Regions from separate parts of the Stenotrophomonas sp. DR822 genome, predicted to be linked through region 2. Evidence: riboswitches for the same ligand, from Rfam matches in the RefSeq annotation. Region 2 holds a riboswitch; the other holds the start of a gene.
What was found. Region 2 has a riboswitch for cobalamin ahead of K5K93_RS11545 (epoxyqueuosine reductase QueH). Riboswitches for the same ligand answer to the same signal wherever they lie in the genome.
Positions count from the first base shown of each region.

Region 1: another riboswitch for cobalamin. It lies ahead of btuB (TonB-dependent vitamin B12 receptor); the one in region 2 lies ahead of K5K93_RS11545 (epoxyqueuosine reductase QueH).

Region 1 covers NZ_CP081826.1:2,204,133-2,211,479, reverse strand. Annotated here, with positions in the region: gene K5K93_RS10195 (NAD(P)H-binding protein) at 157-795, opposite strand; gene K5K93_RS10190 (LysR family transcriptional regulator) at 902-1,831, shown strand; gene K5K93_RS10185 (class I SAM-dependent methyltransferase) at 1,828-2,619, shown strand; gene gph (phosphoglycolate phosphatase) at 2,670-3,338, shown strand; gene btuB (TonB-dependent vitamin B12 receptor) at 3,417-5,258, opposite strand; cobalamin riboswitch at 5,375-5,596, opposite strand; gene K5K93_RS10170 (histidine phosphatase family protein) at 5,773-6,351, shown strand; gene K5K93_RS10165 (TfoX/Sxy family protein) at 6,494-6,856, opposite strand; gene K5K93_RS10160 (GAF domain-containing protein) at 6,853-7,335, opposite strand.
Region 2 covers NZ_CP081826.1:2,484,789-2,492,135, reverse strand. Annotated here, with positions in the region: gene K5K93_RS11560 (hypothetical protein) at 1-420, shown strand, start outside; gene purU (formyltetrahydrofolate deformylase) at 477-1,328, shown strand; gene pncA (bifunctional nicotinamidase/pyrazinamidase) at 1,416-2,042, opposite strand; gene K5K93_RS11545 (epoxyqueuosine reductase QueH) at 2,100-2,771, opposite strand; cobalamin riboswitch at 2,913-3,130, opposite strand; gene K5K93_RS11540 (patatin-like phospholipase family protein) at 3,285-5,135, shown strand; gene K5K93_RS11535 (DUF1028 domain-containing protein) at 5,185-6,138, opposite strand; gene K5K93_RS11530 (short-chain fatty acyl-CoA regulator family protein) at 6,415-7,347, opposite strand, start outside.

The DNA.
Region 1 (7,347 bases), 280 kb from region 2:
TGTCGAGCCGAGCGTGGGCTATGCCGGGGGTCCTTGCCCGGCCCCCTACGGGCCGTCGCAAGCGACGTTGGCAACGGCTCCTGCCGTTGCCTTCGGCTTTACAGGTGGGTAGCGCCGGGCCACGCCCGGCGGGCGGTCAGGCCGGCGAGTGCGTGATCAGTACGCCGCTGTGATGATCTGCCTGGGGTGCTTGTGCGCTTCCAGTTCGGCGACGAACGCGGCGCCGTAGTCGGCGTAGCTGATGCGGCTGTGGCCGCTGGCATCGGCGAGGAAGGCCTTGGGCTGCACGCGGTACTGCCCACGCTCTTCACCTGGGCCGATTTCGGCGGCCGGCGAGAAGAAGGTCCAGTCCAGGTCGTCCACCGCCTGCAGGCGGTTGAACGCTTCACGGTGGGCAAGCGCGTAGGGCTTGTAGGCCTCCGGGAAGGTGGGGGTGTCGACCAGCTGCACGCCGGGGGCGACTTCCAGGCTGCCGGCGCCGCCGACCACGACCAGGCGCGGCACGTTGGCCTTGCGGGCGGCGTTGGCCAGTTGTGCGGCAACCTCGCCGACGCGACCGATGTCGTCGCCCGGGCGCGGGCCGTAGGCGCTGGCCAGCACATCGTGGCCGGTGATGGCGGCGACCAGGGCGTCCTGGTCATCCAGCGAGGCGATGACCGGATGGGCGCCGGCCAGCTCGGCCGGCAGGTCCTGCGCGCTGCGCACGATGACGGTCAGTTGATGGCCGTTGGCCAGCGCGTGGCGGGCAATCTGGCGGCCGATGTTGCCGGTGGCACCGACGAGGGCGATCTTCATGGCAGGACTCCGTGGGGGTGGTGGCTGGGAATGGGGCCACTGTAGGCCGCTGCAGTCGCTCGAAAAACAGCGTATAACGCGCTTGTTTGTTGCATGGATCGAGCAGATGGACCGATTGACCGCCATGACCGTGTTCGTCGAAGTTGCCGAGCGCGGCAGCCTGACCGCCGCCGCCGAGGTGCTGGACATGTCGCGGGCCATGGTCAGCCGCTACCTGGCCGAGGTGGAGGGCTGGCTGGGCGCGCGGCTGCTGCACCGGACCACGCGGCGGGTCAGCCTGACCGGGGCCGGTGAAGCCGCGCTGGCGCGGTTCCGGCAGATGCTGGCGATCGGCGAGGAGCTGCAGGGAGAGCTGGCCAGCGACGATCCCGAGCCACACGGCACGCTGCGCATCACCGCCAGCGTGTCGTTCGGGCAGAGCCATCTGGCGCGTGCGGTAGCCGCCTTCGTGCAGCGCCATCCGGCCGCACGCATCGAACTGCTGCTGGTCGACCGCATGGTCAACCTGGTGGAGGAGCGCGTCGACCTGGCTGTGCGCATCGCGCGGCAGATCGACCCCAGCCTGATCGCACGTCGTTTGGCGATCTGCCGTTCGGTGCTGTGCGCGACGCCGGCCTACCTGCAGGCGCGTGGCACGCCGACCGCGCCCGAACATCTCGCCGCGCACAACTGCCTGACCCATCACTACGTCGGCAGAAGCCTGTGGCAGCTGCATCGCGAAGGACGCTCGTTGTCGGTGGCGGTGGGCGGCAACATCAGTGCCAATGAAGCATCGCTGTTGCTGGAGGCGGTGCGCGCCAATGCCGGCATCGCCATGTTGCCGACCTACCAGGTCGCGCCGTTGCTGCGCAGTGGTGAGCTGATCGAACTGCTGCCCGAGTACAGCCTGGACGAGCTGGGCATTCATGCCGTGTACGCCTCGCGCCGGCAACAGCCCGTTATCATGCGGCGATTCCTGGATTTCCTCGCCGAGTGCTTCGCCAGCCCGGCCTTCCAGGATCTGGACTGGCGCCCTTCGCGCAAGGAGAACCCATGAACCATGGACAGGCGTTGATCGACCACAACCGTGCTGCCTGGGACCGCCAGGCCAGCGAGGTGCGCGAGTGGTCGCGACCGGCGGATGCCGGAACGATTGCCGCCGCACGCGAGGGACGCTGGCAGGTACACCTGACGCCGCGTGCGTTGCCGCTGGATTGGCTGGGCGATGTGCGTGGCAGGCGCATCCTGTGCCTGGCCTCGGCCGGTGGCCAACAGGCACCCGTGCTTGCCGCAGCAGGCGCTGAGGTGACCGTGTTCGACCTTTCCGACGGGCAGCTGGCGCAGGACCGCGCCGTCGCCGACCGCGATGGTCTGTCGCTGCGCACCGTGCAGGGTGACATGCGTGATCTGCAGGCCTTTGCCAACGACAGCTTCGATGTGGTGTTCCATCCCATCTCGAACCTGTACGTGCCCGACGTGCGTCCGGTGTGGGCCGAGTGCCGCCGGGTGCTGGCACGCGATGGCCTGCTGATGGCCAGCTTCTACAATCCGGTGGTGTTCGTTGCCGCGCGTGATGCACAGCTGAGCGAGCAGGGCCTGATCCGCCCGCAGTACGCGATTCCCTATTCCGACCTGGAAGACCTGGAGCCCGCCGCGCGCGAGGCCAAGCTGGCCCGTGGCGAAGCGCTGACATTCGGCCACAGCCTGGGGGATCTGATCGCCGGGCAGCTGGATGCCGGGTTCGTCATCGACCGCTTCATGGAAGACTGGCAGCCGCAGCCGCGCTTCCTGATCGACCGTTACCTGCCGACCTTCCTGGCCACCCGCGCACGCCGGATCGGCTGAAGACGCGGGCGTACAATGGACGGCCCCACGTTGCACGAGTGAGCCGTCCCTTGTCGTATCCCTATCCGCTGGTCGTGTTCGACCTCGATGGCACGCTGGTCGACAGCGCCGCCGATATCGCCGAAGCACTGAACCGCACGCTGGAAGACATCGGCCTGGCGCGCGTACCCGAAGCCACCGTGCTGGGCTGGATCGGCGACGGCGTGCGCCGGCTGGTCGAACAGGCCGTGCAGGCCGCCGGGCGTCAGATCGATCTGGCAGCGGTGATGCCGACCTTCATGGTCCATTACCGCCAATGCCTGCTGCGCAGCCCGCAGCTGTTCGCTGGCGTAGTGGACGCGCTGGCACAGTTGCGCGCGTTGAACGTGCCGCTGGCCATCTGCACCAACAAGCCGGCCGCGCTGGTGCCGCCGTTGCTGCAGCACCTGGGCATCGCCGATGCCTTTGCGCTGGTGCTGGGTGGTGATTCGCTGCCTCAGCGCAAGCCCAGTGGTGAGCCGTTGCGGCATATCGCCGCGCACTTCGAACTGCCCGTCGACGCGTGCCTGATGGTTGGCGATTCGCTCACCGACTATCGTGCTGCCGAGGACGCCGGCATGCCGATCGCGCTGGTGCGCTACGGCTATCCGCGAGGACTGGACCTGGAAAACGCGCAGGCCGTCGCGGTAATCGACGACCTGCGTGAACTGCCGGGATTGGCTGCGGTATCGGCGATCTGACCCGCCGGTAGCGCCGGGCCATGCCCGGCGGCCCTTCGATCTGGCGCCCCGACGCCGGGCATGGCCCGGCGCTACCACTTACCTGGGCTGGTAACGCACGCTCAGCTGATATTCGCGGCCTGGCTGGTTGAACCACGCCACGGTTTCGTACTCGCGGTCGAACACATTGGCCACCCGCGCCAGCACCGACCATGCCGGGGTCAGCGCGTATTCGGCGCGCAGGTCCAGCGTGCCGTAGCCGCCGACCTTCACCGCGTTGGCGGCATCGTCGTAGCGCTTGCCCGCGCCCTGTACGGTCAGGCCGGTGCGGAAGTCGCCGAAGCGGCGATCGATGTCCAGGCGCGCGGTCTGCTGCGCACGGCGTGCCAGCCAGTTGTCGAACTGCGCGCTGCCGTTGGTGCGGTTGCGCGGGTCGGTGAAACTCAGCTGCGCGTTGATGTCGAAGCCGGCCACGGTGGCGCCGCCGGTCAATTCCGCACCGCGGATGCGTGCCTTTTCGACCTGCTGCATGCGGAAGGTGGCCGCGTCGTAGGTGATCAGGTCATCGATGCGGGTTTCGTACACGTCCAGGCCCCAGCGCCAGCCCTGGCCCTGCTGCGAGATGCCGAGGTTGGCACTCCTGGACTTCTCCGGGTCCAGCGTCGGCACGCCGCTCCACGGGTCGTACAGGTCGCTGAAGGTCGGTGCCTTGAACGCGGTGCCGTAGCTGGCGTTGACGCGCAGGCCGTGGCCCAGCTCCATCGCCCAGCCGAGGCTGCCGGTGGCATGGTTGCCGAACTGCTGGTTGTCATCATTGCGTGCGCTGGCCTGCAGCTGGTGACGGCCGAAGCGCGCCTGGTACTGCAGGAATACGCCGGTGTTGCGACGGCTGTCGACCAGGTAACCGGCGCTGCTGCCATCCAGGTTGTCCTCGCTCCAGTCCACGCCGGTGCTGAGCAGCTGGCCTTCGGCAACACCGATGTCGGCCTGCAGCGAAGCGCTGTCGCGGTGCGTCTGTGCGCTGCCGCGTGCACCGAAATCACCGAAGTTGTCGGACTCGTTGTCGCTGCGCCCGACGTTGGCGGTCAGCGTCAACTGTTCGGACGGGGTGTAGCGCACCTTGCCGGCCAGCACCTGCTGGCGGGTCTCGGAGTAGTTGTAGTAGCCGTCGTAGTGGTTCTTGCCGTCGGCACGCAGGGCGCTGCCTTCCACGGTCCACTCGTCGCTCAGGTTGTAACCACCGCGCAGGCTCTTGGACAGGTTGCGGTAGCCATCGCGGTCGGGTTCATCGGCGAAGCAGCCGGTAAACAGCGTGGCCGAACCGCGGCAGGCATCGATGCCATCCGAATGCTGGTAGGCGATGTCGGCACCGAACCAGCCGCGTTCGGTGCCGCCACCGATGCCACCGCTGGCTTCACGCAGGCCATTGCTGCCGCCGCCCAGCTGGAAGTGCGGAGCGAAATCACCCTGGTTGCGGCGGGTGAAGATCTGGATCACGCCGCCGATGGCGTCGGCACCGTACAGGCTGGACTGCGGGCCGCGCACGATTTCCACGCGCTCGATCTGTGCCAGCGGCAGATCCTGGTACATCGCCAGGCCGAGGTCGGCGCTGTTGATGCGCACGCCATCGACCAGCACCACGGTGTGCGAGGAATTGGTGCCACGCAGGAACAGCGAGCTCTGCTTGCCCAGGCCACCGGCGTTGGTCAGGTTGATGCCGGCGCGGCCCCGAAGCAGTTCCTGCAGGGAGGTGGCCTGGCTGGATTCGATCTGCGCGCGGTCGATCACCTGCGCAGGCGCAATGCTGTCCTGCAGGGCGATCGGCGTGCGGGTGGCGGTGACCAGCACCTGGTCGAGGTCGGCGGCGCCATCATCGGCCAGGGCCAAGGCAGGAAGTGCGGCCAGCACGGCCAGGGACAGCATTCGGGACTGCAGTTTCATCGGGGGACTCCAGGTGCCGCGCACGCCCGCGCAGCGAAGGGGAGGAGTCACAACAGGCAGGCACGCGCCGATGCCGCAGCCATCGCCGCAGACAACCAGCGCCATGCCCACCGCATCGCGACCTGAGGCTTCCGGGCCGGTCTCCGGGCTCGCCGCCGGGTGGCCCGAGGCCACCGTCCAGGCGCCTTCCCATGCCTGCGGCACAGTGGCGGGTTGCCTGGAACTGACGTGCTTACCGTTGCGGGGGCAGCGCCGGCATGGCGTGTTGTCACGCGTCACCGGCTTCCCGTTTCAACCTGCCGGCAGGGCCGCAGGTCACCTGGAAGTGCGCGCAGTCTACGGCATCGCGGCCGGCCCGTAGCAGTGAACCTGCGCTACTGGCGAGGCGCGGATGCACCTGCACGGTGCAGCAGACCTGCGCCAGCGCCTAGAATGCAGCTCGAATTATCGTGGTGCCGTTGCCGATGTCCGTCTGTTTTCCGCTGTTCCCGCGCCGCCCTGACTGGGCACGCGCATGATCCTCGACCTGGTCCGCCATGCCGGCAACGGTCGTGATGAGTTCCTCGATGGCCGCAGCGATCCGCCGCAGCTGGCCCGCCTGCCGCAGGAGCTGGTCGATGCCTATGCCGGGCAGTCGTGGGAACGGGTGATCAGTTCGCCGCGCCTGCGCTCGCTGCATACGGCGATGGCACTGGCCACACCGCGCGCGCTGGATGTTGAGGCCGACGAGGAGTGGGAAGAGCTGGATTTCGGTGACTGGGATGGCCAGTCATTGTTCGATCTGCCGGAAGAGGCGTTGGCCGCGTTCCACGCCGATCCGCACGCGTTTCCGCCGCCGCATGGCGAAAGCTGGGGCCACTTCGAACGGCGCATCGCACGCGCGCTGGATCGCCTGCTGGATGACGACGACCCGCCACCGACGGTCGTGGTCAGCCACGGCGGCCCGCTGCGCATGGTGCTGTCGCTGGTGTGCGGCCTGCCGATGTCGCTGTGCTGGGCGCTGCGCATCGACCACGGCACGCGCCTGCGCGTGTGGGTCGAGCGCGGTGAAGCGGGGCTGGTGGGCGAGCTGCTGGAGCTGCAGCAACCCTGACGAATCCGGTAGCGCCGGGCCATGCCCGGGGGATTCCACATCACCCGCGCTACGCGCTCGCCGGGCATGGCCCGGCGCTACCGATCGCGCATCACGGTGGTGGTGCCGGCCGCTGGCCGGCATTCCCAGCAACGCGGAGGCCTCAATCCTCGTCGGCGCTTTCGGCCGCGCTTTCTTCGCCATCATCCTCGGCGTCGAAGCGCTGCTCATGCACCGGGCCCGAGGCCGGACCTGCCGCCTTCAGCGGATGCACGGCGATTCGTGCTTCGTAGTCCTGCACCAGCGCCGTACGCTGCGGTTCGCTCAATTCCTGCCAGTGGCAGTCCAGCAGCGCACCTTCCAGCGAATACAGCAGGTTGAGGCTGGGCTTGAAGCCGGCACGCTTGACCTTGACGAAGGCACCGACGGCACCGGTGGCAACCAGGTCCTCACGGCTGCGCAGGCCCACCTGCCGCAGCCATGCCGCACTCTTCGGGCCGATGTTGCGCAGCTTGACCGCGCTCACGCCAACGCCCCGACGAACACCTCGGCGATGGCTTCCAGGCCGGCCTGGTCCTCGGCATCGAAGCGGCCGACGACCGGGCTGTCGATATCGAACACACCGATCAGCTCCCCACCGCGGAGCAACGGCACCACCAGTTCCGAGCGCGATGCGGCGTCGCAGGCGATATGGCCGGGGAAGGCGTCCACATCTTCGATCCGCTGGGTGACGCGCTGGCTGGCGGCCGCACCGCACACGCCCTTGTCCAGCGGAATGCGTACGCAGGCCGGCAGGCCCTGGAACGGACCGACCACCAGTTCCTTGCCGTCATACAGGTAGAAGCCCACCCAGTTCAGGTCGGGCAGGGCGTGGTAGACCAGTGCAGCGAGGTTGGCCGCATTGGCGATGCGGTCGGACTCGCCGTAGACCAGGCCACGGGCCTGTTCCAGCAGCTGGGCGTATTGTTCCGGCTTGCTGCCGGTGAGCGAGGCGTTGGCGAACATGGCCGCAGTCTA
Region 2 (7,347 bases):
CCGCCCGGCCTGCCCGTGTACGCTGTCCAGGCTGACGGTTCCCTCGTTCGTGATTCGATACGGCTGAGCGGAGACCAGGTTGTCGCCATCGTTCATCCGCGTTGTGGTCACTCACGAAGAGCCCTGCAGAACATTGTCGCCCAACCTGCCTACCAGGGGCTCCGCGATAAGCTGGTGTTGGTAGTGCCCAATGGCCCGCACTGGGCCGGCGATAGCATCGCCGAATGGAATGGACTTCATCCTGAGCTGCCGATGAGCGTGATGTACATGGACAAGAGGTGGGCGGATTTCGACCGTCAGCAGACTCCGGTCTTTCACCTTGTTCGCGAGGGTCGGGTCATTGAAACTGGAACCGGTTGGCGAGGTGCGGGGGAAGAAGTTGCCCCAATCATTCGCGCTCTGCGCCTTGCCTCTGATTGATGGTTGCATTTGACAGCATCGTGCACCGCGCAGCGGTGCTGCCCTACACTCCGGCGATGCGCCCCGATTCCATCCTCACTCTCTCCTGTCCCGACCGCACCGGCATCGTCTACCGCGTGTCGGGCCTGTTGTTCGACCACGGCTGCAACATCCTCGACGCCCAGCAGTTCGGCGACGAGGAGAGCGGTCGCTTCTTCCTGCGCGTGCACTTCGACCGCGATGCGGGTCTGCCGCTGGACACCGTGCACGCCGCGATGGCCGCACTGGCCGCAGACTTCGGCATGGACTGGCAGCTGCATGATGGCCGCCGCCGGCCGCACCTGCTGGTGCTGGTCAGCAAGCAGGGCCATTGCCTGAACGATCTGCTGTTCCGTGCGCACAGCGGCCAGTTGAAGGTGGACATCGCTGCGGTGGCCTCCAACCATGCCGACTTCGCAGCACTGGCAGCGTCCTACCAGGTGCCGTTCCACCACCTGCCGGTGAACGCCGACACGCGCGCGGCGCAGGAACAGCAGATCATCGATCTGGTCGAGCGCGAGCGCATCGACCTGGTGGTGCTGGCGCGCTACATGCAGATTCTCTCGCCCACGCTGTGCCGTGCGCTGGCGGGCAGGGCGATCAACATCCACCACAGTTTCCTGCCCAGCTTCAAGGGCGCGCAGCCGTACCACCAGGCGCACGCGCGCGGGGTCAAGATCATCGGCGCCACCGCGCACTACGTCACCGAAGACCTGGACGAAGGCCCGATCATCGAACAGGACGTGGCCCGCGTGGACCACGCGATGACCCCGCGCGAACTGGTACGGCTGGGCAGCGATACCGAATCGCAGGTGTTGGCGCGGGCGGTGCGCCGGCACGTGGAGCACCGCATCCTGCTCAACGGGCACCGCACGGTGGTGTTCAGGTAACGGCCGCGTCGCCCGCTCGCCGGGCATGGCCCGGCGCTACCAGGATCGGACGACGGGTAGCGCCGGGCCATGCCCGGCGGAAGCGGGTCAGAGGATCGCGATCCTCGCCTTCGCCAGGGCTTCGCGCACCATGCCGTCATTGGCCTCGGTCACCGGCCGGGTCAGCTCCCACAGGAATTTCACCCGGAAACCCGACTTCACCGCGTCCTGCGCGCTCCACAGCACGCAGTAGTCGCGGGCCAGCCCGCACAGGTGCACCTCGCGGATGCCGCGTTCGTGCAGCCAGCCGGCCAGCCCGGTGGCCGGGCGCGTGCCGTCGGGGCCGTGGTTCTCGCGGAAGGCACTGTAGGAATCCACCTGCTGGCGGCTGCCCTTGCGCAGGATCAGGTCGGCCACGGTCCAGTCCACGCCGGGGTGCAGGGCGGCGCCGGTGCTGCCCTGCACGCAGTGGTCCGGCCACAGGGTCTGTGGCTGTGCATGCAGCAGGATGGCTTCAAAAGGCAGGTGGCCCGGGTGCTGGCTGGCGAACGAGGCGTGGTTGGCCGGGTGCCAGTCCTGGGTGGCCACCACGGTGCGGTAGCGGCGCTCGGCCAACAGCGCGTTGATCGGTGCCACCAGCGCATCGCCCTGTTCGCAGGCGAGGGCGCCACCGGGCATGAAGTCCGGCTGCAGGTCGATCACCAGCAGGGCGACATCAGCGGGCAGGGTGGTCATGGCAGGTCCGGTACAACGCAGGAGGGGCGACCAGCGTGGCCGCCCCTCGCGTGCACGTCAATCGCCGCTGGCGTCGTCGTTGTCCTGCCCGTAATACAGCAGACCGATCCTGATGCGCTCGCGGCCGTTCTCGCGACGATGACGGTTGGCATCGCGCAGCGAGTAGACGCAGCCGCAGTATTCCTGCTGGTAGAACTGCTCGCGCTTGCTGATCTCGATCATGCGGCTGGCACCGCCGCCCTTGCGCCAGTTGTAGTCCCAGTACTGCAGGCCTTCGTAGCGCGAGGCGGCGCGAATACCACAGTCGTTGATCTGTGCCATGTTCTTCCAGCGCGAGATGCCCAGCGAAGAGCTGATGGTGTCGTAGCCATGCTCGTGCGCGTACAGCGCGGTGCGCTCGAAACGCATGTCGAAGCACATGGTGCAGCGGATGCCACGCTCGGGTTCGTTCTCCATGCCACGTGCACGGCTGAACCAGTTGTCGGTGTCGTAGTCGCAGTCGATGAAGGGGATGCCGTGCTGTTCGGCGAAGCGAATGTTCTCCTGCTTGCGCAGCTCGTATTCCTTCACCGGATGGATGTTGGGGTTGTAGAAGAAGATCGCGTAGTCGATCCCGGAGGCAGTGATCGCCTCCATCACCTCACCCGAGCAGGGCGCACAGCATGAGTGCAGCAACAGGCGCTGGCCGTTGTCGGGAAGGGTCAGGGTGGGGCGTTGGAGCTCGGTCATCGTCGGGTGCATCTGGGCGTTGGCAGCAGGTCTGGACGGAAACCGTGAACAGGACGCGCGCGGCCACATCGCCTGCACGCGCAGGACGACGACGGCCCCGGCAACCTCCCCGCGGAGATTCCAGGTCGAGTCAGGGGGACGGTCGTGTCCCCCGGCCGGGGCCGGTATTCGGGCTGATGGACACGGGCCGGCTGGCCCACCTACTACCTGCCGCTTCCCAGGCGCGAGCCCAGTGCTGTTGGCAGGATTCGTCTCCATTCACCGCTGCGGGGCAGCTCCGGAATGGGCGCGCAAGGCGCCTTCACCGGATTCCCGTTTAAATCCCTGCCGCCATCGATGCCACGGCAGGGATACCTTCGACGTGCTCACGGTGGACGCGTTGGCGGCAATGGTCAAGGGTCGATGAAAACGCAGGGCTGTGGCGCGTTTCTCAGGCTGTGAGAGTGCCTCTTGCCATACTGGGCACCGACAGACGGGAGGTGGCTCGTGGCGGCGAAGTACTGCGATCTGGTCATGAAAGGCGGCATCACCAGCGGCATCGTGTATCCCAACGCGGTGCTCGCATTGGCTCGCGAATACCGTTTCAAGAGCATCGGCGGCACTTCGGCCGGTGCGATCGCCGCAGCCGTGGCGGCCGCGGCGGCGTACGGCGACCGGCGCCAGCAACGGGGCGAACAGCTGCCTGGCGACGCCGGCTATGGCGGTCTGTCGGCAGTGTCGGCGCAGCTGTCGCGGCGCGGATTCATCTACAGCCTGTTCCAGCCCGCCGCCGGCGCGCGCGCGGCATATCGACTGCTGGTGGTGCTGACCGGCAACGCCGGCTGGCCACGCAAGCTGCTGTGCCTGGCCATCGCGGTGTTCCAGATCGCGCCGTTGGAAGTGCTGGTGTCGCTGGCACTGCTGCTCGGCCTGGGCTGGTGGGGTGGTGGCTGGAGCGGCGTGGCCGCGACCCTGCTGCCGTCGCTGCTGTGTGCCTACGGCGCGGGCGTGGCCGCCGCTGCGCTGCGCGTGGCCCGGGTGGCGCGGCGCAACCTGCTGGGCCTGTGCAGCGGGCTTAGCCGCAGTGCAGGCAGGCCGGCGCTGACCGAGTGGCTGCATGAAAACCTGCAGCAGCTGTCGGGCAAGCCGATGGATGCACCGCTGACCTTCGCCGACCTGCACGACGCGCCGCGCTATGCAGGCGAACCGGACAGCCCGCATGCGATCACCCTGCAGATGATCACCACCTGCGTATCGCACAACGAACCACGCACGCTGCCGTTGGGCGGGGCGCAGTTCTGGTTCCTGCGCGAGGAGTTCGAGCAGCTGTTCCCGGCCAGTGTGGTGCAGTGGATGGTCGACCGCGCCGGACCACCGCGCGAGGTTGAAGGCCGCAACTACTTCCATCTGCCGCAGGGTGCGTCGCTGCCGGTACTGGTGGCCACGCGCATGAGCCTCAGCTTCCCGCTGCTGATCAGCGCGGTGCCGCTGCATGAGCCCTCGCGTCGCGAACGTCGCTGCGAGCCGACGTCGACGGCGGCAGATGAGGGCGGGCAGAACGTGGCCGACAGCATGGAAGGGCTGACCAGCGCGGGCCAGGCCTGCGGTCCGGTGATCACCGCGTTCCGGGTGTGCTGGTTCTCCGATGGCGGGATCAGCAGCAACTTCCCGATTCACCTGTTCGATGCCGCACTGCCGCGCTGGCCGACCTTCGCCATCAACCTGGTCTATCCGCAACGTCCCGAGCCGGTGGTGCGCGAGAGCGACAGCCGACAGACGCTGGAACGCGCGGTGTTCCTGCCTACCGAGAACCGGCATGGATGGCAGCGGCACTACCAGTCCATCGCCACGCCGCTGGCGGCCGGTGAGCTGGGCCGTTTCCTGTTCGCGGTGGTGGCCACCATGCAGAACTGGCGCGACCTGCTGCAGGCGCGTGCGCCTGGGTATCGCGACCGCATCGTGCATGTGAGCCTGCAGGGCGACGAGGGTGGCATGAACCTGGACATGCCACAGGAGGTGCTGACCCGCATCGCCGACAAGGGCAGCCTCGCCGGTGCACGCTTCTGTTCGTTCTCGTTCGAGAACCATTACTGGATCCGTTGGCGCAACCTGGCCTCGGCTTACCAGCGCTACACGCTGGAAATATCGCGCACCGATGATCCGGCGCAGCAGGTGCTGGCCTATCGCGCGGCCTATGCGATGGTGGCCACCGGCACGCCGCCACCGCCGTCGTACAAGCTGGGTTCGGAAGACAAGCGGCTGGCGTCGCAGCAGCTGTGGGGGCTGATGGTGGAACAGGGCCGCAGCTGGGATGACCTTGGCCCGGACCTTACCGACGGCTCGCCACGGCCGTTGCCGCAGATGAAGGTGACGCCGATCTATTGATCGCGGTGCGCTGCTGCGCTCGCCGGGCATGGTCCGGCCCTACCGTTGGCTATCGCCACGCCTCGACCACCGCATCGCCGCGCAATGGCGCATACAACGGCAAGGCCAATTCCTGCTTCACCCATCCCGGGTTGAGCGCGCGCAATCCCGCCAGGAATTCGCGGGCCAATGCGGTTTCACCCTCCGACATCGCCAGCCGCGCCGCGCGTGCCCACGTCCGGTCCCAGCCATGCGCCAGCGCCAGCGAGGTGGCCAGCGACGCACGTGCGCCGGCCACGTCGCCCTGTTCCCACTGCTGCTCGGCGCGGATGATCGCTTCATTTGAAAGCCGCATGTCGTACAGCTCGCGCAGGCGCGCCACGGCACGCGGATCGGCATCCACGCGCAGGTCGGTGTCCTGCCAGTCGCCGCCAGGCGTGCGCACCAACAGTGCCGCCGACCATTGCCCGCTACGTTGCCCACCCGCCGCTTGTCCCGCTTCCAGCGCTGCCAACAGGCGCGCGGCAAGCGCACCGTGGGTGGTCGTAAACGCGCGTTGCGTCGCCGCCAGCACGTCCGGCCCAGCCAGTCCATTGCCTTGCACGCTCACCTTGCCCTCGCCAACGGCACCGGCCCAATCGGCCCGCTGTGCAGTGGCGCCGGTGTACTGCGCATTGCCGCCTCGCGCACTGACCAGCCCGACCTGGCGCTCGGCGATGGTGGTGCCATCGAAGTCGCCATCCTCATCCAGCAACTGCTTGAGCACCTGTGCCGGCGTGCGACCTTCGGCCAGCAGCGCCAGCCCCTTCGAGCCGTAGGTCGGGTTGGTTTCGAACTGGCTGGCGACCGCGCCGACCTTCGCCTGCGCCCACGGCACGCCGACACCGCCGACGGCGAGATTGTGGGTGGCGACAGCCACCCCGCAGTCGCCGGCTTCGTTGCAGGCGGCAATGGAAAAGGTCGCCCATGCCGGCGCAGCGACAGCAGCGAGCAGCAAGGCCAGGCAGGGGCGCAGCATGAACATGGTCGTCTCCGGTGAAGGCGTTGAACTGGGATGCAACGGATGCGCGGAAGGTTTAGTAGATCCACGCCATGCGTGGATGAATCCCCATCGAAATCGAATATTTCGACAATTCGTCGAAGAGCATCCACGCATGGCGTGGATCTACCGTGTCGACCAAGGTCGACACCCACCAAAAGCAGGCCATGCCACCCCGCCATCCCACGGAATGCCCGCTGTTGCTTTTGCTGTTGCCTTGGATTGAAGCAGGTGCAGGGCGCAGCCCTGCCGGACCGCCCCCTACCGCCCCGGCAACTGGGTAAACGCGCGCTGCATGCAGTCCTCGCGCGGGCACACCCGGCAGCCCGGCCCGATCGACACCGAGTTGCCCGGGCTCTGCACGTCCAGCCCCAGTGAATACACCAGCCGATCCGCATGCTGCAGGTCACACCCCAGTGCCACCGCGAAGGTCTTGCGTGGCTGGCCGTGGCCGACCGGGCCGCTGCTGACCTGCCGTGCCAGCCAGAAATGGCGGCGGCCATCGGGCATGCGCGCGGTCTGGGTGAGGATGCGTCCGGGCTGGTTGAACGCCTCATAGACGATCCACAAAGGGCAGGAACCGCCCACCTGCGAGAAGTGGAAATCGGTGGCCGAGTGGCGCTTGGACACGTTGCCGGCGCGGTCCACGCGGATGAAGAAGAACGGCAGCCCCGGCGCACTGCGGCGTGCCAGCGTACTCAATCGATGGCAGACCGCCTCGAATCCCACACCGAACTGATGCGCCAGCAGCTCGATGTCATAACCGCTGGCCTCGGCCGCGCGCAGGAAACGCATGTACGGCATCACCAGCGCACCGGCGAAATAGTTGGACAGGCCGATACGCGCCTGTGCGATGCGGGCCTCGTCGGTGAAGCCGGTGCGCGCGATCACCGCATCGATCTGCGGCAGGTAGCCGCGCAGCGCCAGCTCGACCGCCATCTGGAACGCCTGCTGCCCCGGCTCCAGGTAGTCGGGCAGCCACAGCGTACGGCTGCCGGCATCGTACTGGCGCTTCTCGCGCCCGGCCTGCAGCGCAGCCACTTCCACCAGCACCCCGTGACGGTCGGCCAGCAGCTGGCGCAGCCGTGGCGCCACGTGTCCCGGCGCCAGCCCCCATTCGGCGAACAACTGCTCGGCCAGTTCGTCCAGCTCGGGGATGTGGTTGTGCATGCGGTTGAAGAACTCGCGCACCTG